DNA from 3 places in the Marinobacter sp. JSM 1782161 genome. Region 1 is predicted to be linked to each of the others. Evidence: predicted binding sites of a transcription regulator. Region 1 holds the regulator's gene; each other region holds the start of a gene.
What was found. Region 1 encodes FliA, which starts transcription of late flagellar genes. Its sites were predicted from a motif close to CTAAAGTTTNNNNNNNNNNNGCCGNTAA; they were not measured.
Positions count from the first base shown of each region.

Region 2: GQB00_RS02830 (methyl-accepting chemotaxis protein) is a predicted target of FliA. The motif match lies at 3,111-3,138, and genes of this name have one in related genera.
Region 3: GQB00_RS00885 (flagellin) is a predicted target of FliA. The motif match lies at 3,175-3,202, and genes of this name have one in related genera.

Region 1 is NZ_WSSA01000003.1:72,574-78,175, forward strand. It holds gene GQB00_RS13040 (protein-glutamate methylesterase/protein-glutamine glutaminase) at 1-26, opposite strand, end outside; gene GQB00_RS13045 (chemotaxis protein CheA) at 40-2,202, opposite strand; gene GQB00_RS13050 (protein phosphatase CheZ) at 2,216-3,007, opposite strand; gene cheY (chemotaxis response regulator CheY) at 3,025-3,411, opposite strand; gene GQB00_RS13060 (RNA polymerase sigma factor FliA) at 3,584-4,324, opposite strand; gene GQB00_RS13065 (MinD/ParA family protein) at 4,392-5,204, opposite strand; gene flhF (flagellar biosynthesis protein FlhF) at 5,313-5,602, opposite strand, start outside.
Region 2 is NZ_WSSA01000002.1:632,546-638,147, reverse strand. It holds gene GQB00_RS02840 (bifunctional GNAT family N-acetyltransferase/carbon-nitrogen hydrolase family protein) at 1-892, opposite strand, end outside; gene GQB00_RS02835 (methyl-accepting chemotaxis protein) at 1,128-3,017, shown strand; gene GQB00_RS02830 (methyl-accepting chemotaxis protein) at 3,250-5,142, shown strand; gene GQB00_RS02825 (methyl-accepting chemotaxis protein) at 5,372-5,602, shown strand, end outside.
Region 3 is NZ_WSSA01000002.1:198,232-203,833, reverse strand. It holds gene fliD (flagellar filament capping protein FliD) at 1-485, opposite strand, end outside; gene GQB00_RS00895 (flagellar protein FlaG) at 765-1,196, opposite strand; gene GQB00_RS00890 (flagellin) at 1,269-2,708, opposite strand; gene GQB00_RS00885 (flagellin) at 3,248-4,759, shown strand; gene GQB00_RS00880 (tetratricopeptide repeat protein) at 4,981-5,602, shown strand, end outside.

The sequences.
Region 1 (5,602 bases):
TCGACCACCAGGACGGATACCGACATGCGCGCCTCCCTGTTATCCGTAATGCTGCAGCAAGCTGGGCACATCGATAATCAGGGCGATCCGACCGTCCCCGGTGATGGTGGCTCCGGCCATGCCGGGTGTGCCGTGCAGCATGCGACCGAGCGGCTTGATCACCACCTCTTCCTGGCCGATCAACTGGTCGACCACAAAGCCCACCTGCCGGGTGCCCATGGCCACGATCACCACGTGTGCGTTCTCCGGCTCGGGTTCGCCGGCAGCGCCGTGAACCAGCCAGTTCTTGATCTTATAGAGCGGGAACACCTTGTCCCGCACCACGATGCATTCGCGGCCATCGACGATGTTTTTCTTGGTCAGATCCAGGTGGAAGATCTCCACCACGTTGACCAGTGGCAAGGCGAACGACTGATCTCCCAGCATGATCATCAGCGTGGGCATGATGGCCAGGGTCAGCGGCACCTTGATAATGATCCGCGACCCCTTACCCAGCTCCGACTCGATACCGATGGTGCCGTTGAGCTGGCTGATCTTGGTCTTGACCACGTCCATCCCGACGCCGCGGCCGGACACGTCGGAAATCTGGTCCTTGGTGGAAAAGCCCGGTGCGAAGATCAGGTTGTAGCATTCGCTGTTGGTCAGACGGTCGGCGGCTTCCTGTTCGTAGATGCCCTTCTCCACCGCTTTCTGGCGCAGCTTGTCGGGATCCATGCCGGCGCCGTCGTCCTCGATCACCAGCAGGATGTGGTCGCCTTCCTGCTCGGCGGACAGGGTCACCTTGCCCTTGCGCGGTTTGCCGGCATTCTCACGCACATCCGGCGCTTCAATGCCGTGGTCGACGGAGTTGCGCACCAGGTGCACCAACGGGTCCGCCAGCGCCTCGACCAGGTTCTTGTCCAGGTCGGTGTCCTCGCCGTGCATTACGAGGTCGATTTCCTTCTTGAGGCTTCGGGCCAGGTCGCGCACCACCCGCGGGAAGCGACCGAAGACTTTCTTGATCGGCTGCATGCGGGTGGCCATCACCGCCGACTGCAGATCCGCCGTGACCACATCCAGGTTGGACACGGCCTTGTGCATCTCGGTGTTCTCGCTCTGGTCGCCCAGGCGTTGCAGGCGGTTCCGCACCAGCACCAGCTCGCCCACCATGTTCATGATGTCGTCCAGGCGCTTGGTATCAACCCGCACCGAGGCCTCGGCCGTCGGCTGGGCGTCGCGCTGGGGTACCGCCGGCGAGGCCGGTGCTTTCTTGTCGTCAGCCGCTGGCTTGTTGTCGCCTGCACCCTGAGTGCTGGCAGCGGCGGGCTTCTGCGCCGGGCCGGTGGCCGGGCCCTTGCCCTTGCCGTGGAGCTCGTCCAGCAGGCTCTCAAACTCGTCGTCGGTGATCTTGTCGTCACCGCCGGCAGCGGCCTCCGGCGCCTTGCCGGCCGGCACGTCGGGGCTGGCACCGGCGGCGCCCTTGAACTGGCCCTTACCGTGCAGCTCGTCGAGCAGATTTTCGAATTCGTCGTCGGAGATCTCGTCGTCGGCGGCCGCGGCGCTTTCGTTGCTCTTGGCGGCATCCGCCGGCGTGCCGCCGTGCTTGCCCTTGCCGTGCAGCTCGTCCAGCAGATTCTCGAATTCGTCGTCGGAGATCTCGTCGTCCTGGTCGGCGTCGCCGGACTCGCTCTTCTCACCCTCCAGGGCGTCGAGCAACTGTTCGAACTCGTCGTCGGTGATGTCGCCCTGGTCGGCGCCACCGGCGGGATCGCTTTCAGTTGGGGCTGGCTGACGGTCCTCCACCGCCGGCTCGGCGGTTTTGGGCGCCGCACCTTCCGGCTCGGCCAGCGCGTCGAGGGCTGCGATCAACGCAGGGTCGGCCGGCGTTGGCTCTTCCCGGTTGCGCACCTGGTCGAACATGGCGTTGACGTTATCCAGCGCTTCGAGCACCACGTCCATCAGATCGGACGTCACCTGGCGCTTGTGGTTGCGCAGGGTGTCGAAGACATTCTCGGCGGAATGGCAGCAGTTGACGAGCGCCTCCAACTGGAGGAAGCCGGCGCCGCCCTTGACGGTATGGAAACCGCGGAAAATGGCATTCAGCAGGTCGCTGTTATCCGGCTGCTGCTCCAGGTCGACCAACTGCTCCGACAGTTTTTCGAGAATTTCTCCAGCCTCGATCAGGAAATCCTGGAGAATCTCTTCGTCAGCATCTAACGCCATGCAATGTCCTCACTTAAAAACCAAGGCTGGACAGGAGGTCATCGACATCATCCTGGCCGGATACGACATCCTCACGCTCGTCGGCGTGCATCTGCGGACCTTCCCCTTTCTCGATCGCCCGGGCCGGTTCTTCGCCCAGTTCATGGACGGTGCCGGTAATCTGGTCAACATGGCTGGCCATGACCACCAGGCTCAGGAGGTGCTCCTCCACTTCCTTGACCAGGGCGGTGACCTTCTGGATGACCTGCCCGGTCAGATCCTGGAAGTCCTGCGCCAGAAGTATTTCCGACAGGTGTGAGTACAGGATTTCCGTGTCGTTCGCGGTCTGGTCGAAGAAACGATCGATGCGGTGGTACAGTTCGCGGAATTCACCGGCACCGATTTCGCGACGACGCAGTTTTTTCCAGTCGTCGCGCAGTGCCAGGGCTTCCTCGCGCATGGCGCTGGCCTTGGGCATGGCCTCCTCGACCAGGTCCATGGTGCGGTTGGCGGCGCTGCCGGTCATTTCCACAACGTAGGCCAGCCGGTCCGAGGCATCGGTCATCTTGGACAGCGCTTCGCGCTGTTCGGCGTTCTGCGGATCGATCTGGAAATTGCGAATCGCTTCGTGGAGGCTGCGCGTCAAACGGCCAACCTCGTGGTACAGGCTCTGGTCCCGCACGTCGTTGAGCTCGTTGATCAGACGCATCGCCGCCGCGTAATCCCCGGCATCCACCTGCGCCTTGAGGTCAGTCGCCTGCTGCTTCAGCTTTTCGGTGACTTCAGGGTCGAGCTTCCCCGCATTGTCGTCTTTTGGATTGCCCATGATTGGCGCTCTGATATTCAGGACTGGATGCGTTCGAAGATCTTCTCAATCTTTTCCTTGAGGACCGCTGCCGTGAACGGTTTCACCACGTAGCCATTGACGCCGGCCTGGGCGGCGGCCACGATCTGGTCGCGCTTGGCTTCGGCTGTGACCATCAGGATGGGCAGGTCCTTAAGCATGTCGTCGGCACGACAGGCCTGCAACAGCTCGAAGCCGGACATGCCCGGCATGTTCCAGTCGGTGACGAGGAAGTCGTACTTGCCGCTCTTGAGCATGGGCAGCGCTGTGTTGCCGTCGTCGGCCTCGTCGGTATTGGTGAAACCGAGGTCGCGCAGCAGGTTCTTGATGATGCGCCGCATCGTGGAGAAATCATCCACGATCAGAATTTTCATGTTCTTGTCCAATGGGACCTCCAATCGTTACAACCCGGGATACCAATCGTGCCGGCCCGCCTCCTTCTGACCGGCCACACCGTGCCGGCGGGATCAAAAGGCACCGCCTATTCTGTCCAGTCCACGGACGCTGTAAAGCACCCGTTACCAAAAACTACAGTTTGTACCGTTCTCTAGTGTCGAATCAGCTCGATTGCCAGTCGCTCAGGCGCGCTTTCAGACGCAGTGCCGCCTGACTGTGGATCTGGCTGACGCGACTCTCGCTGACGCCGATGACCGCGCCGATTTCCTTGAGGTTAAGCTCTTCCTGGTAATACAGACTCAGGACCAGCTTTTCGCGCTCCGGCAGCCCATCGATGGCCTGGGCCAGACTGTGCCGGAAACCGGCTTCGGACAACTCCGCATAGGGGGCGTCAGATACCGCATCTTCATTGTCTATCGGCACCTCGCCGGATTCATTTAGCTCATCGAGACTAAAAAGTCGTCCTCCGCTCGAATCGGCGAGGCAGGCGTGGTATTCGTTGAGCGTCATTTCCAGCTCGGCGGCGACGTCCGCATCCCTGGCTTCCTCGCCGGTACGGGCCTCGACGGCCTTGATGGCCTGCGCGATGCGACGGGTGTTGCGATGGACGGAGCGCGGCACCCAGTCACCCCGGCGGATCTCGTCAACGATCGCGCCACGGATACGGATACCGGCGTAGGTTTCGAAGGAAGCGCCTTTATTGGCTTCGTATTTTTGCGCGGCCTCCAGCAGGCCGATCATGCCGGCCTGCATCAGGTCTTCCAACTGCACAGAGGCGGGCAGCCGCGCCATCATGTGCAGCGCGATCTTCTTCACCAGCGGCGCGTGATCCTCGACCAGTTGCCGGGCCGCACTCCGCTCACTGCTTTGTTGGTAGATTCCAAGGCCTTTTGCCAACGTCATCAATCCGGATTACCCAAACAGCCCGTTTGACCGCCATACCACCTGCCCTGTCGGCCGGCGTACTGCATCAGGCGTCAACCAGACGCTCTACGAAAAATTCCAGGTGCCCCCGCGGCGACGACGGCAATGGCCAGTTGTCGACTTTCTGGGCCAGGGCCTTGATGGCCAGCGACGCCTTGGCGCGGGGATAGGCTTCGAGCACTGCACGCTGACGTTGTACCGCTTTCTTGACCGCTTCGTCGAACGGGACGATGCCCTCATATTGTAGTGCAACATCCAGGAATCTCTCGGTCACCCGGGTCAACTTGCCGAACAGGTGCTTGCCTTCCTGGTCGTTGCGTACCTGGTTGGCCAGGATGCGGAAACGGTTAGTGCCGTAATCACGGTTCATCAGCTTGATCAGGGCGTAGGCGTCAGTGATGGAGGTGGGCTCGTCGCAGACCACCAGCAGCAGCTCCTGGGACGCTCGCAGGAAGCTGACCACGGATTCGGAGATGCCAGCCGCGGTGTCCACGATGAGCACGTCGATCTGGTCCCCCAGTTCACTGAACGCGTTGATCAGTCCGGCGTGTTCCATCGGCGTCAGTTGAGTCATGCGCTGGGTGCCGGAGGACGCCGGAACGATCTTGATGCCGCCCGGCCCGTCCACCAGGACGTCGCGCAGGTCGCACTGACCGTTCAGCACGTCGGACAGGTTGTGCTGGGCGGTGATGCCCAGCAGCACGTCGATGTTGGCCAGTCCCAGATCAGCGTCCAGGACCACCACACGACGCCCCATCTGAGCCAGGGCAATGGCCAGATTGACCGAAACGTTGCTCTTGCCAACGCCACCTTTGCCGCCGGATACGGCGATCACCTGAACCGGGTTTGGTCTACTCATGCCGGGTACAGTCTCTCACGACAGGTTGTGATTCTCTCGGCCGGTTCCGACCGGCTCTGTGTATGGACGGCTCCAGAACGATCGGCGGCTCCGGCAACCTTCCCGTATTCAGGCACCCGCTGCGACCATGGACGTCTCCCGCATCTGGCGCAGGCGTTCCACACCCAGGCGGACCAGCGGTGCGGACTGCGCGGGATGGATGTCTTCGGGAATGCGCTGGCCATCGGTGTAGTAGGCCACCCGAAGTCCGGTTTCCATGGCGAACCCGAGTACCTCGCCGAGCGTCAGGGCTTCATCCAGCTTGGTCATGATACACCCGGCAGGATTCGCCATCTTATAGCAATGCCACGTGGATTTCATGATCCGCGGCTGACTGGTGGCCGACAGCACGAGGTAGG
Region 2 (5,602 bases), on a different contig from region 1:
ACATCTGGTCACGGAACTGTTCGGTGAATCCGGCCAGGAAACGAATCGCGCGGGTCTGGTCCAACTGATCGGTCAGGCCCATCAGCGGCGCGTTGAAGAATTCCGGGAACAGGGCGAAGTCACTCTTGTAGTCGGACAGCGCGTCGACAAAGTACTCCACCTGCTTGAGCACTTCCTCCACGGAGGTGAACTCCCGCATCTGCCATTGCACGGCACCCATCCGCACCTGGGTCTTGCGCGTCTGCAGCACCGGCTGCGGCGGTGTGAACAGGATGTTGTTCCACTCGAGGAGTGTGGCATAACCCATTGATTTCTCGTCCTCCGGCAGATACTTGTGCATCAACCGGGTGACCTGGAAATCGTTTGACAGCTGGAAGGTAAGGATCGGATCGTAGATCTCCTTGCGGTCCACGCGCTCGATGTATTCGGCCGGCGTGAACTGGTCGGAGAATTTGTGGTAATTGGGGATGCGCCCGCCAGCGAGGATCGCGCGGAAGTTGCGCGACCGGCACAGTTCCTTGCGCGCTTCGTAGAGCCGGCGACCGAGCCGGTAGCCGCGATAGTCCGGGTGGATAAACACGTCGAGACCGTAGAGCGCATCGCCCTTGGCGTTATGGCGGATGCGTTCGTTCTTGAGGATCAGGTCGTCGTAGGTATGCGGGTTACTGAAGCGCTCGTAGTTGACGCACACGGTCAGGGCCACGGCGATCAACTCGCCACTGTCCTCGATGCAGATCTGGCCGTCCGGGAACTGTTCCACCAGCCCCTGGATCGTGTCCTCCGGCCAGGCCCCGCCGATGTCGTCGTAGATCAGATCCATCAGCCCCTTGAGCTGCGGATAGTCGTCTGGTGTCAGATTGCGAAGATTGAGGTGCAGTTCTTCGTGGGCCATTCAGGCGTCTCCCGGGCAGGTTGGAGGCTGTTGCAGAGCGTTACAAAAAAGGCTGTTCAATAAGGGTTTAGCATAACAGATCCCAAGATGACCTTGCGGTAACATTCGCGCATCCATCACAGGGATGCTCGTCGTTCCCGGCCTGTCGCCGGAGTTGCCGCGGTCACCGCCGGCGGTTTCACGCCAGCATCCAACCCCCTTGATGCCAACCCCTGATGCTTGAGGAACGCTCCCCATGAGCAGTATGTCATTCGGCCAGAAGTTGCTGACCGCCGTGGCCATTCTTCTGATTATCGTTGTCAGCCTGTACGCGTTGACCGGCGACCGTCGTCTGGTCACCACAACCGAAACCTACGTAGAAGCCATGGTTGAGGATTCCGTCAACCAGAGCACCGCCAGCATTGCCGAATGGCTCAATGCCAAGATGGACATGACCGAGTCCACCGCCGCGGCCCTGGCGAAAGTGGACTCCAGGGCCCAGGCCCGCGTGCTCCTGCAGGCGGCCACGCGCGGTGGCGGCTTCAACGATGTCTACATCGGCCGCGCCGACGGCTTCATGATGATGCCCACCGAAGCCCGGGACGCCACACTGCCGGCTGACTTCGACCCACGCACGCGCCCCTGGTACAAGCTGGCCCGCCAGAAGGGCAGCGGCACCTTCACCGAGCCGTTCGTCAACGTCACCGACGGCGGCATCATCCTGTCCGCCGCGGCGCCGGTGAAATCCGGCACCTTCGAAGGCGTGGTCGGGGCCGACATCACCCTGAAGACGATCGATCAGTTGCTGTCGTCCGTGACTCTGGCGAACACCGGCTACACCACGCTGATCAACCGTCAGGGCACCATTCTTTACCACCCGGACGCTGAGCTGGTGGGCAAGAACATCAAGAGCCTGCTGGGCAAAGCGCCAGAGCTGGATGGTGAGTCCCGGAGCTACACCATCGACGGAGAAGACTGGCGGGTAAGCTTCAACCACATCGACGATGCGCGGGCGGTCGACTGGTACCTGGGTACTGTCGCCAACGAAAACCTGATCATGGCACCGGTTCACGATGCGCGGGTCACCGGTTCGATCATTGCCGTTGTGGGCATTCTGCTGACCCTGGTGGTGCTGCACTTCATGCTGCGTAGCCTGATGGCGCCGGTACGCAACCTGCAGGGTGCCATGCAGGATATCGCCAGCGGCGAAGCGGACCTGACCAAGCGCCTGGAAATCAGCAGTCGCGACGAGTTCGGCCAGACCGCCGAGAACTTCAACGCGTTTGTCAGCAACGTACAGGCGGTCGTAAGGGACGTGCAGCGTGGCGCTATCGAACTGCGCGACGCGGTCGGCTCCCTCAAGCAGACCGCCAGCGCCAGCCGTGGCAGCGTCGAGAATCAGCAGGGCGAAATCGATATGGTGGCCACCGCCATCAACGAGATGTCCGCCGCCGCCAACGAGATCGCCCAGTCGGCCCAGCAGACGGCGGATGCCGCCAACACCGCCGACACTGATGCCCAGGAAACCCGCCAGACAGTGACCGCGTCCCGCGATGCCGTCGAGCGCCTGGCGTCCGAGATCGGTTCTGCGTCTGAAGTCATCGAGCGCCTGGGCCAGGACGTCACCCAGATCAACACCATCCTGGAGGTCATCCAGGATGTGGCGGAACAGACCAACCTGCTGGCCCTGAATGCCGCCATCGAGGCGGCCCGGGCGGGCGAAGCCGGTCGTGGCTTCGCGGTGGTGGCCGATGAAGTCCGCAGCCTGGCCCGTCGCACCCACGACAGCACCGAAGAGATCAACAGCATGATCGAACGGCTGCAAAAGGGCGCCGACGATGCCGTGAAGGTGATGCAGGATTCCCGCGCCATCTCCAATGTCTCCATGGAAAAAGCCCAGGACGCCATGGACGCCCTGAACCGTATTGCCGAGGCGATCACCTCGATCAGCAACATGACCACCCAGATCGCCACGGCGTCGGAAGAGCAGACGTCCGTCACCGAGGAACTCAACGCGTCCATCACGCGCATTTCCGAGCAAGGTCAGGAGGCCGCCCGCGCCGCCAGCGACAACGACCACTACAGCGGCAAGATCGACGAAATCGGCAGCCACCTGCACGACAACGTCGACCGCTTTATCGTCTGAGGTTTCCCTTCCAACTCCTTGTCCGGCCGATATTTTCTTTCGGCCGGACGCTTCCTTTCCCGCAAGCGTTACATTCTGTCACTACTGTGATCGCTAAAGTTCTCATCCATTCGGCCGATCTTAACGGGTAACACCTATAACACCTGTTGCAGGCTGGGCCGTCCTATAACTCCCGATAAAGAACAAACGACGGCGTGCGACCCACTCGATAGTCCATGGGAGAACCCCGTTCATGCGCAGTATGTCATTCGGGCAAAAGCTGTTAGCCGCCGTCGCGGTCCTTTTCATCCTGGTGATCAGTGTTTACGCCGTCATGGGCGACCGGCGTCTGATCGGTACCACGGAAACCTACGTTGATGCCCTGGTCGACGACTCGGTGGCTCAGAGCACGGCCAGCATCGCGGAGTGGCTGAACAGCCGTCTGGATATCACCGAGGGTGCGGCCCGCGGCCTGGCTCCCATGAGTCAGGAAAACCAGGCGCGTGCGGTCTTGCAGGCGGCCACGCAGGGCGGCGGGTTCGAGAACGTCTACGTGGGTCGGGCGGACGGTTACATGCTGATGCCCACCGCCAAGGCGCAGGCGACGCTGCCCGACGACTACGATCCCCGCGTCCGCCCCTGGTACAAGCTGGCCAATTCCACCGGCGGGCGGGCCACGTTCACCGAGCCGTACCAGGACGCCAGCAGCGGTAACCTCATCATTTCCACTGTGGCGCCAGTGACATCGGGCACCTATCAGGGCGTGGTCGGCGGTGACATCACCCTGGCCACCATTGACCGCCTGCTGTCCACGCTAACCCTGGCCGATACCGGCTATGCCACCCTGATCACGCGGGAGGGCAAGATTCTTTACCATCCGGATCGCGAGCTGGTCGGCAAGAACATCGAGGAACTGATCGGCGATCGGCCCCAACTCGACGGGTCCACCCACCACTACGAATTCAATGACGCGGAATGGCGCACCAGTTTCCACGCCATCGACGACGCCCGCGGCGTGGAGTGGTACCTGGGCACCCTGGCCAACGAAGACAAGATCATGGCGCCGGTGCAGGAAGCGCGCATCGCCGGCTCCATCGTCGCGGTGATCGGCATCATCGTGACGCTGATCCTGCTTAATGTGGCAGTGCGCCTGCTGATGAAGCCGGTGCGCAATCTGCGTGATGCCATGCAGGACATCGCCAGCGGGGAGGCGGACCTGACCCGTCGGCTGGAGGTGAGCAGCCAGGACGAGTTCGGCCAGACCGCCGAGAACTTCAACGCCTTTATCAGCAACGTTCAGGACGTCGTCCGGGACGTGCAACGTGGCGCGATCGAACTGCGCGATGCCGTGGGGTCACTGAAGCAGACCGCCGGCGCCAGCCGCTCGAGCGTGGAAGGTCAGCAGACGGAAATCGACATGGTGGCCACGGCCATCAACGAGATGTCCGCCGCAGCCAACGAAATCGCTCAGAACGCGCAACAGACCGCCGACGCCTCGACCACCGCCGACCAGGACGCCCAGGCGACCCAGGAAACCGTCAAGGCCTCCCGCGATGCGGTGGAACGCCTGGCCACGGAAATCGGTTCCGCGGCCGAAGCGGTGGAGAGCCTGGGCCAGGACGTTACCCAGATCAACACGATCCTGGAAGTGATTCAGGACGTGGCCGAGCAGACCAACCTGCTGGCGCTCAACGCGGCCATTGAGGCGGCCAGGGCGGGCGAGGCCGGTCGTGGCTTCGCGGTGGTGGCCGACGAGGTACGCAATCTGGCGCGCCGCACCCATGACAGCACCGAAGAGATCAATAGCATGATCGAGCGGCTGCAGAGGGGCGCCAGCAACGCGGTCAACGTGATGCAGGAATCCCGTGCGGTTTCCAACGTGTCCATGGAGAAGGCCCAGGACGCCATGGATTCCCTCAACCGCATCGCCGAGGCGATTACCGCCATCAGCAACATGACGACCCAGATCGCCACCGCTTCGGAAGAACAGACATCGGTCACCGAGGAGCTGAACGCCTCGATCAACCGCATCGCGGACCAGGGCCAGGAGGCCGCCGCCGCAGCCTCGGAGAACGACGTCTACAGCGGCAAGATCGATGACATCGGCCAGCACCTGCACGGCAACGTCGAGCGCTTCAACGTCTAGAGCGATGCGCAGGGCATCGGACGACCGGCGCGAGGTTCATGCCTCCTGCCGGTCGTCGCTTTGACAGGCCGGGAAACAATCCAACCAGACTGGGCTTAAGTCCCGAGCCCTCAGGCCGATAAGTACCACAGGGCCTGCCGAGCCCACCGACAACCACAATGATTCCGGAAAGCCCCTCCGCGCGACCGTTCGGTGCGGGCCGGTTACTTCGATCAGGAGAGTTCAAACGATGCGCAGTATGTCATTCGGGCAAAAGCTGCTGACGGCTGTCGCCGTTCTGTTCATCCTCGTTATCAGCGTGTACGCCATTCTCGGCGATCGACGCCTGAGTTCGACGACGGAAACCTATGTCGAGGCCCTGGTGGATGACTCCATCGCCCAGACCCAGGCCAGCATTTCCGAATGGCTCAACAGCCGCCTCGCGATGGTCGAAGGGGCCGCGCGTAACCTGTCCGGCGCG
Region 3 (5,602 bases), on a different contig from region 1:
ACGGCCAGGCCGGAATCGTTGATCTCGTCGGCAATGCCCTGCAGCGTGTTGTTGGAGCTGTCGATATCGATCAGCTTGGTTTCACCGCCGACGCTGATGCTGAGGGTACCGGTGCCGACCGGGGTGGCGTCACGATCCTCGAAGGTGCCGGACGCGAGAGACTGGGCCTGGGCCAGGCTGTCCACCTGCACGGTGTAGCTGCCGCGGCTGGCTTCGGTGCTGTCGACGGTGACTGCCACATCCTCGTTGGAGGAGGAGGCGGAGAAGGATTTGAGATTGTCGGCTGCACTCAGCTGACGCATTGGCAGGCGCAATTCCGTAATCGCGCTGCGCAGCGTGCCGTAGGCTGAGATCAGCGTCTCCGCCTTTTGCTGTTTGCTGTCCAGCCGGTTGGTGACCGGCTCTTTCTCCGCAGCCACCAGCTGATCGACGAGATCCGAATTCAGGACCCCGGAACCGATACCCAGTGATGAAATGCCTGCCATAGTTTCAGCCCCTCAAGAAGGCAACCTATCCCTTTGTACGCTTATCGGCCAAAAGCGGCAAAACTTTGCCCTTCGTTCCGATCGCTTTGTAACAATATGTATCCACACTGCGAGATTTCACAGTACGCTTACGACACTCCGCCGCAACCGCGCCAGCCATTGAAGCCTCCAGAAAAGCACTGCCATTTCAGGTCCCTGGATGCAAAACACCGCCGACCCCATAGGAGCCGGCGGTGCTGAAATACCGCTATTTGGGCCCGGCATGACACCGGCAAGACCCTACACTTCGATATTGAATAGCGTCAGCGGTTCGTCCTGCTGCAAGTTTTCGGCCAACCTCAAAGCCACGTCGTCCGGAATCTGCCGAATGACCTCATCGGTCTGCTGGTCCACCACCCTCACGATTGTCTTGCCGGAGTCGTTGTCGACCTCAAACTGGAGGTCGCGCTGAACCGTCTGCACGAAGTCGTTGAGTTGGGAGACCGCCTTATCCAGAGATTCTTTCTGGGCTTCCTGCTGATTCTCAAGACGCTGCACACGGGACTGGTCAGAAGCCTGTCGCAGTGCCACCACCCTGGAATCGGAAGCCGCCTGGGCTCGAGCGGAAGGCGTGTTTCCTTCAGCCTGAGGTGACGCAGACGCCCGAGCCGGAGGCTGATCACTGGAGCGAACCAGCTTCAAATCCGGGCCATTCAGGTTTACGTCAGTCATAGCTCACCCCACTATCCTGATACGGCGGAAAGCCGGCCCCCGAAAGGGCCGGCTTTTACCGTGCTATCCCTGTTACTGCAGGAGGGACAGAACCTGCTGCGGACGGGCATTGGCCTGAGCCAGGACCGAGATACCGGCCTGCTGCAGAACCTGGGACTTGGACAGCTTCGCGGTTTCGGATGCGAAGTCGGCGTCCAGGATCCGGCCCTGGGCAGCGGACAGGTTCTCAGAGGTGGTCGCGATCGCTTCGATGGTGGACTCGAAGCGGTTCTGGATCGCACCGAGGTCCGCACGCTGGCTGTTAATCGAGGACAGCGCGGCATCGATCGTTTCGATAGCGGCGTTCGCGCCATCAGTGGTCGTGATGTCAATTTCAGCTACGGAGCTCAACGTACCACCCCCGTCAGCGATTGCTGTTGTTCCGCCAGAAACACTGAAAGCGCTACTAGAGGAAAGGTCAACAGTGCCCGTCACAGTACCTGCGGTCGCAGAGCTGAAATCGACACTACCACCTTCACTACCAGCCATGGTGGCTGCGGCCGTTCCGGTGTTTGCGTAGCTCGAGATACTGATGTCAGCACCACTCTCGCTAGTCAGCTTCAGTTGCTCAGTACCGGATTCCGTAACAACCTGAGCCGTAATACCGGTTACCGCGGAGTTATCATTGATCGCATCTGCAAGTGAGGAATAGTCGCCGCCAGTAACGGTCGCGGAAATCGAGACCTCTTCCCCAGTTCCATCGTTCTCACCGGCCAAATCAAAGCTAACTGTACCGTCAGCAATACCGCTCAGAGTTGCCTCAGTTCTTGCACTCGCTGTTACACCAGTATCGGCACTGAAAGCGTTAATACCCGCAGCAATGTCCTGCGCTGAATCTCCGGCCACTGTCGTGTAGGTGCCGCTGGCACCATTACCAGAAACCTCTATCGCCTCACTTCCGGCAACAGCGTTAGATGCAGCCGCTTGACCAAGCGCGGTACCGCTTGCACCAAAGGTATAGTTGCCAATATCCGTTCCACGCGCGCTGCCCATGGTGACATTGATAGTCTGGTTGGCATTGGCGCCGACCTGGAACTGGGCGTTAGTAAAGTCGCCGTTCAACAGGGTCTGGCCGTTGAAGTTGGTGGTGTCGGCGACGCGGTTCAGTTCCGCCTGCAACTGGCTTACTTCGGCCTGCAGCGACTTCCGGTCAGAAGAGGAATTGGTGTCGTTGGCCGACTGGACCGACAGCTCACGAATCCGCTGCAGCAGGTCACCGGCCTGCCCCAGCGCGCCTTCAGCGGTCTGTGCCAGGGAGATACCGTCGTTGGCGTTGCGCTGGGCAACGTTCAGGCCGCGGATCTGTGAATCGAAACGAGAGGAAATCGCCAGACCAGCCGCATCGTCTTTAGCCGAGTTGATGCGCAGACCGGAGGACAGACGCTCAAGAGCCTGGTCCGAGAGAGACTGGGACTTGTTCAGGTTGTTCTGAGCGCTTAAGGACGCAACGTTAGTGTTGATACCGAGAGCCATGATGCTTCTCCTTGAAACCGTCAGTTTTGACTGGAAAGAGGTCTGGCGCCCGTTTTCATCAGTTGGGTGCGCCGCCCTGCTGTAATGCTTAGCGGCGAGGGTTAAGAATCCTTTAGAAAGAATTTCGGATTTTCTTGTTAACTAATGTAAATCACTATCACGCTTTCAGTTTTATTTTACTTTTCATAAAGATAGGTCGATAAAAAATCCTTCCTCATATCGCCTCAACGCCTAAAGCGGGTGCAAGACCCGGCACTCCCATCGAGTGCGTCTGCCGCTCGTGACTTCCCCACACTCGGTTGAAAAAGCGGCAATTCCCTTCCTGCCGGTCAGTCAAAATATCGGCGCCCGCAAGCCGACCCGTCTCGCGACAAATTATTTTTTACAATCATTATCAGTGACTTATAAATAAAAAAAAGAAACTGGCACACACTTCGCTTCTGGCACGGCAACGCTTGCATTTTAACGAACGTTTGCCGGTAGGGCGTCCTTTTGATCGGGCACTTGGGTTCCGGCTTTTCCTGGCAAGGAGAAACAGCATGCCTCAGATCATTAATACGAACCTTGCGTCGCTGAATGCGCAGCGCAACCTGAACACGACCCAACGGGACTCGGACACCGCGATGCAGCGTCTGTCCTCCGGCCTGCGCATCAACTCGGCCAAAGACGACGCCGCCGGCCTGGCCATCTCGGAGCGATTCACCTCCCAGATCGATGGTCTGAACCAGGCGATTCGGAACGCCAACGACGGCATCTCCCTGGCACAGACTGCCGAAGGCGCGCTGGGACAATCCGGCGATATCCTGCAACGGATTCGCGAACTGTCGGTCCAGTCCGCCAACGCCACCAACTCCGCCTCCGACCGCCGGGCCCTGCAATCCGAGGTCAACCAGCTCAAGCAGGAGCTGGAGCGGGTGGCTACCACCACCGAATTCAACGGCCTCAAGCTGCTCGACGGCTCTTTCCAGGCCCAGCAGTTCCAGGCCGGCGCCAACGAGAACCAGACCATTGCCGTCTCTATTCAAGGCGCACGAACCACGGATCTGGCCAACAACAGTGTGAGCGCCTCAAACACCACTGCCGGACAAGGCAGTGGATCTGTTTACGCCGCAGCGGCTGGCGATGCGTCAGCGGCAAACACCATTGCTGCTCAGACGCTGACCGTCTCCAGCTCACTGGGTGAGGCCACTGTGGATGTTGAGAGCGGCGATACCGCCGAAGACATCGCTGCGGCGATCAACCAACAGGTGGATGCCACGGGGGTCGAAGCACAAGCCCGAACCACGGCTGACTTATTCGGCCTTGGCGGTACAGGCACTGTTTCCATGACGATATCGAGTGGAGGCGAAAAATCGACGATCTCCGCCCAGATTGACGACGTCGACGATCTGCGTCCCTTGGCGCGCGAGATCAACTCCGCGTCAGGTACCACAGGTATTACCGCTGAAGTGGAGGATGGCCGACTGACGCTTGTGCAAGCGGAAGGTAAAGACATCCTGGTTGAGGATTTCACAACCAACGCCACAACACCTACCGCCAGCTTCCGCGGTGGCGCTGAAGTGGACGGAGACGCCATCACTCTTGATGGGTCAGACGACACCGCCGATAGCGCGCGTGCTTCAGGCGAAATCACTTTCGGCTCGTCTTCGAGCTTTGCCGTATCATCCAGTATTGACGACACCGCCGGCAGCATTTTGGATGAGGCCGGTGGCACCGCCGTCGGTTCCACCACAGAGGATGTCTCCAGCATCGACATCAGCACCGTGGAAGGCGCCAACAGCGCCATTGCCGTGATCGACGCCGCCCTGGAGAAAATCAGTGGCATCCGCGCCGACCTGGGTGCCGCCCAGAACCGGCTGGATTCCACCATCTCCAACCTGAGCACCACGTCCGAGAACCTGTCAGCCGCCCGCTCCCGTATTCGCGATGCGGATTTCGCGGCGGAAACCGCGGAACTGGCGCGGACCCAGGTGCTGCAACAGGCGGGTCTTTCGGTCCTGTCCCAGGCCAACGCCCAGCCGCAGCAGGTCTTGCAGCTGCTGCAGGGCTAAGCCTCAGCGGAACCCGAAAAGGCCGGCAACTTGCCGGCCTTTTTTACGCCCGTCTTTTGCACCAACTTTGAAAATCCGCACGTTCCGCCTGCCGACACCGACCATGTCGTAAAACTGGCACGCCTTTCGCTCTACCTCTCCCAAAGGCCCATTCCCGGCCCAAAGCTGCAGATTATTGCCGGTGCCACCCTGCCGGCGGCAAGGAACAGACGAGGTGATCCATGCACGCACAGCACCACCCGCAAGTTGGTCAGAACGATAGAGTCGCGATTGCGCGCCTGTTGCTCGCCGCCAATTCGACCTACAACCAGTCGAACGATCCCGGCAACAGCTATGCGGCCCGGCTGGAAGCTCGTGAGGACAGCCGCCACTATCTGGCTCAGGTAATGGAGCGGACCCACGACAACGCGGCAGCCTGGGGACTGCTGGGCCGTCTGGAAATGGACGACGGCAACCTGGACACCGCCCAGGCGCTGTTTGAGCGCAGCCTGTCCATCGACCCGGATCAGCCCCAGCAATACACCAACCTGGGTTACTGGGCGCTGGCCTCGGAACGCCCGGCCCTGGCCGAGCAGTATTTCCAGGAAGCGCTGAACCGGGATCGCCAGTCGGCCTCGGCTTTCTGCGGTATGGCCCACGCCAAGCGCCAACTCGGTCAGTTCGATGTCGCCTACCTGCACTACCGCAAACTGCTGCAGCTCAACCTGGAATGGCCGTCGATCTACAGCGGCATGGTGGCCTGTGCCGCCCAGCTCAGCGTTGATCAGGCGGACCAGGAACTGGCCTACGACGCCATCACCCTGCTCTCGCGCGACGACATTCCGCACCAGGACCTGGGACGCT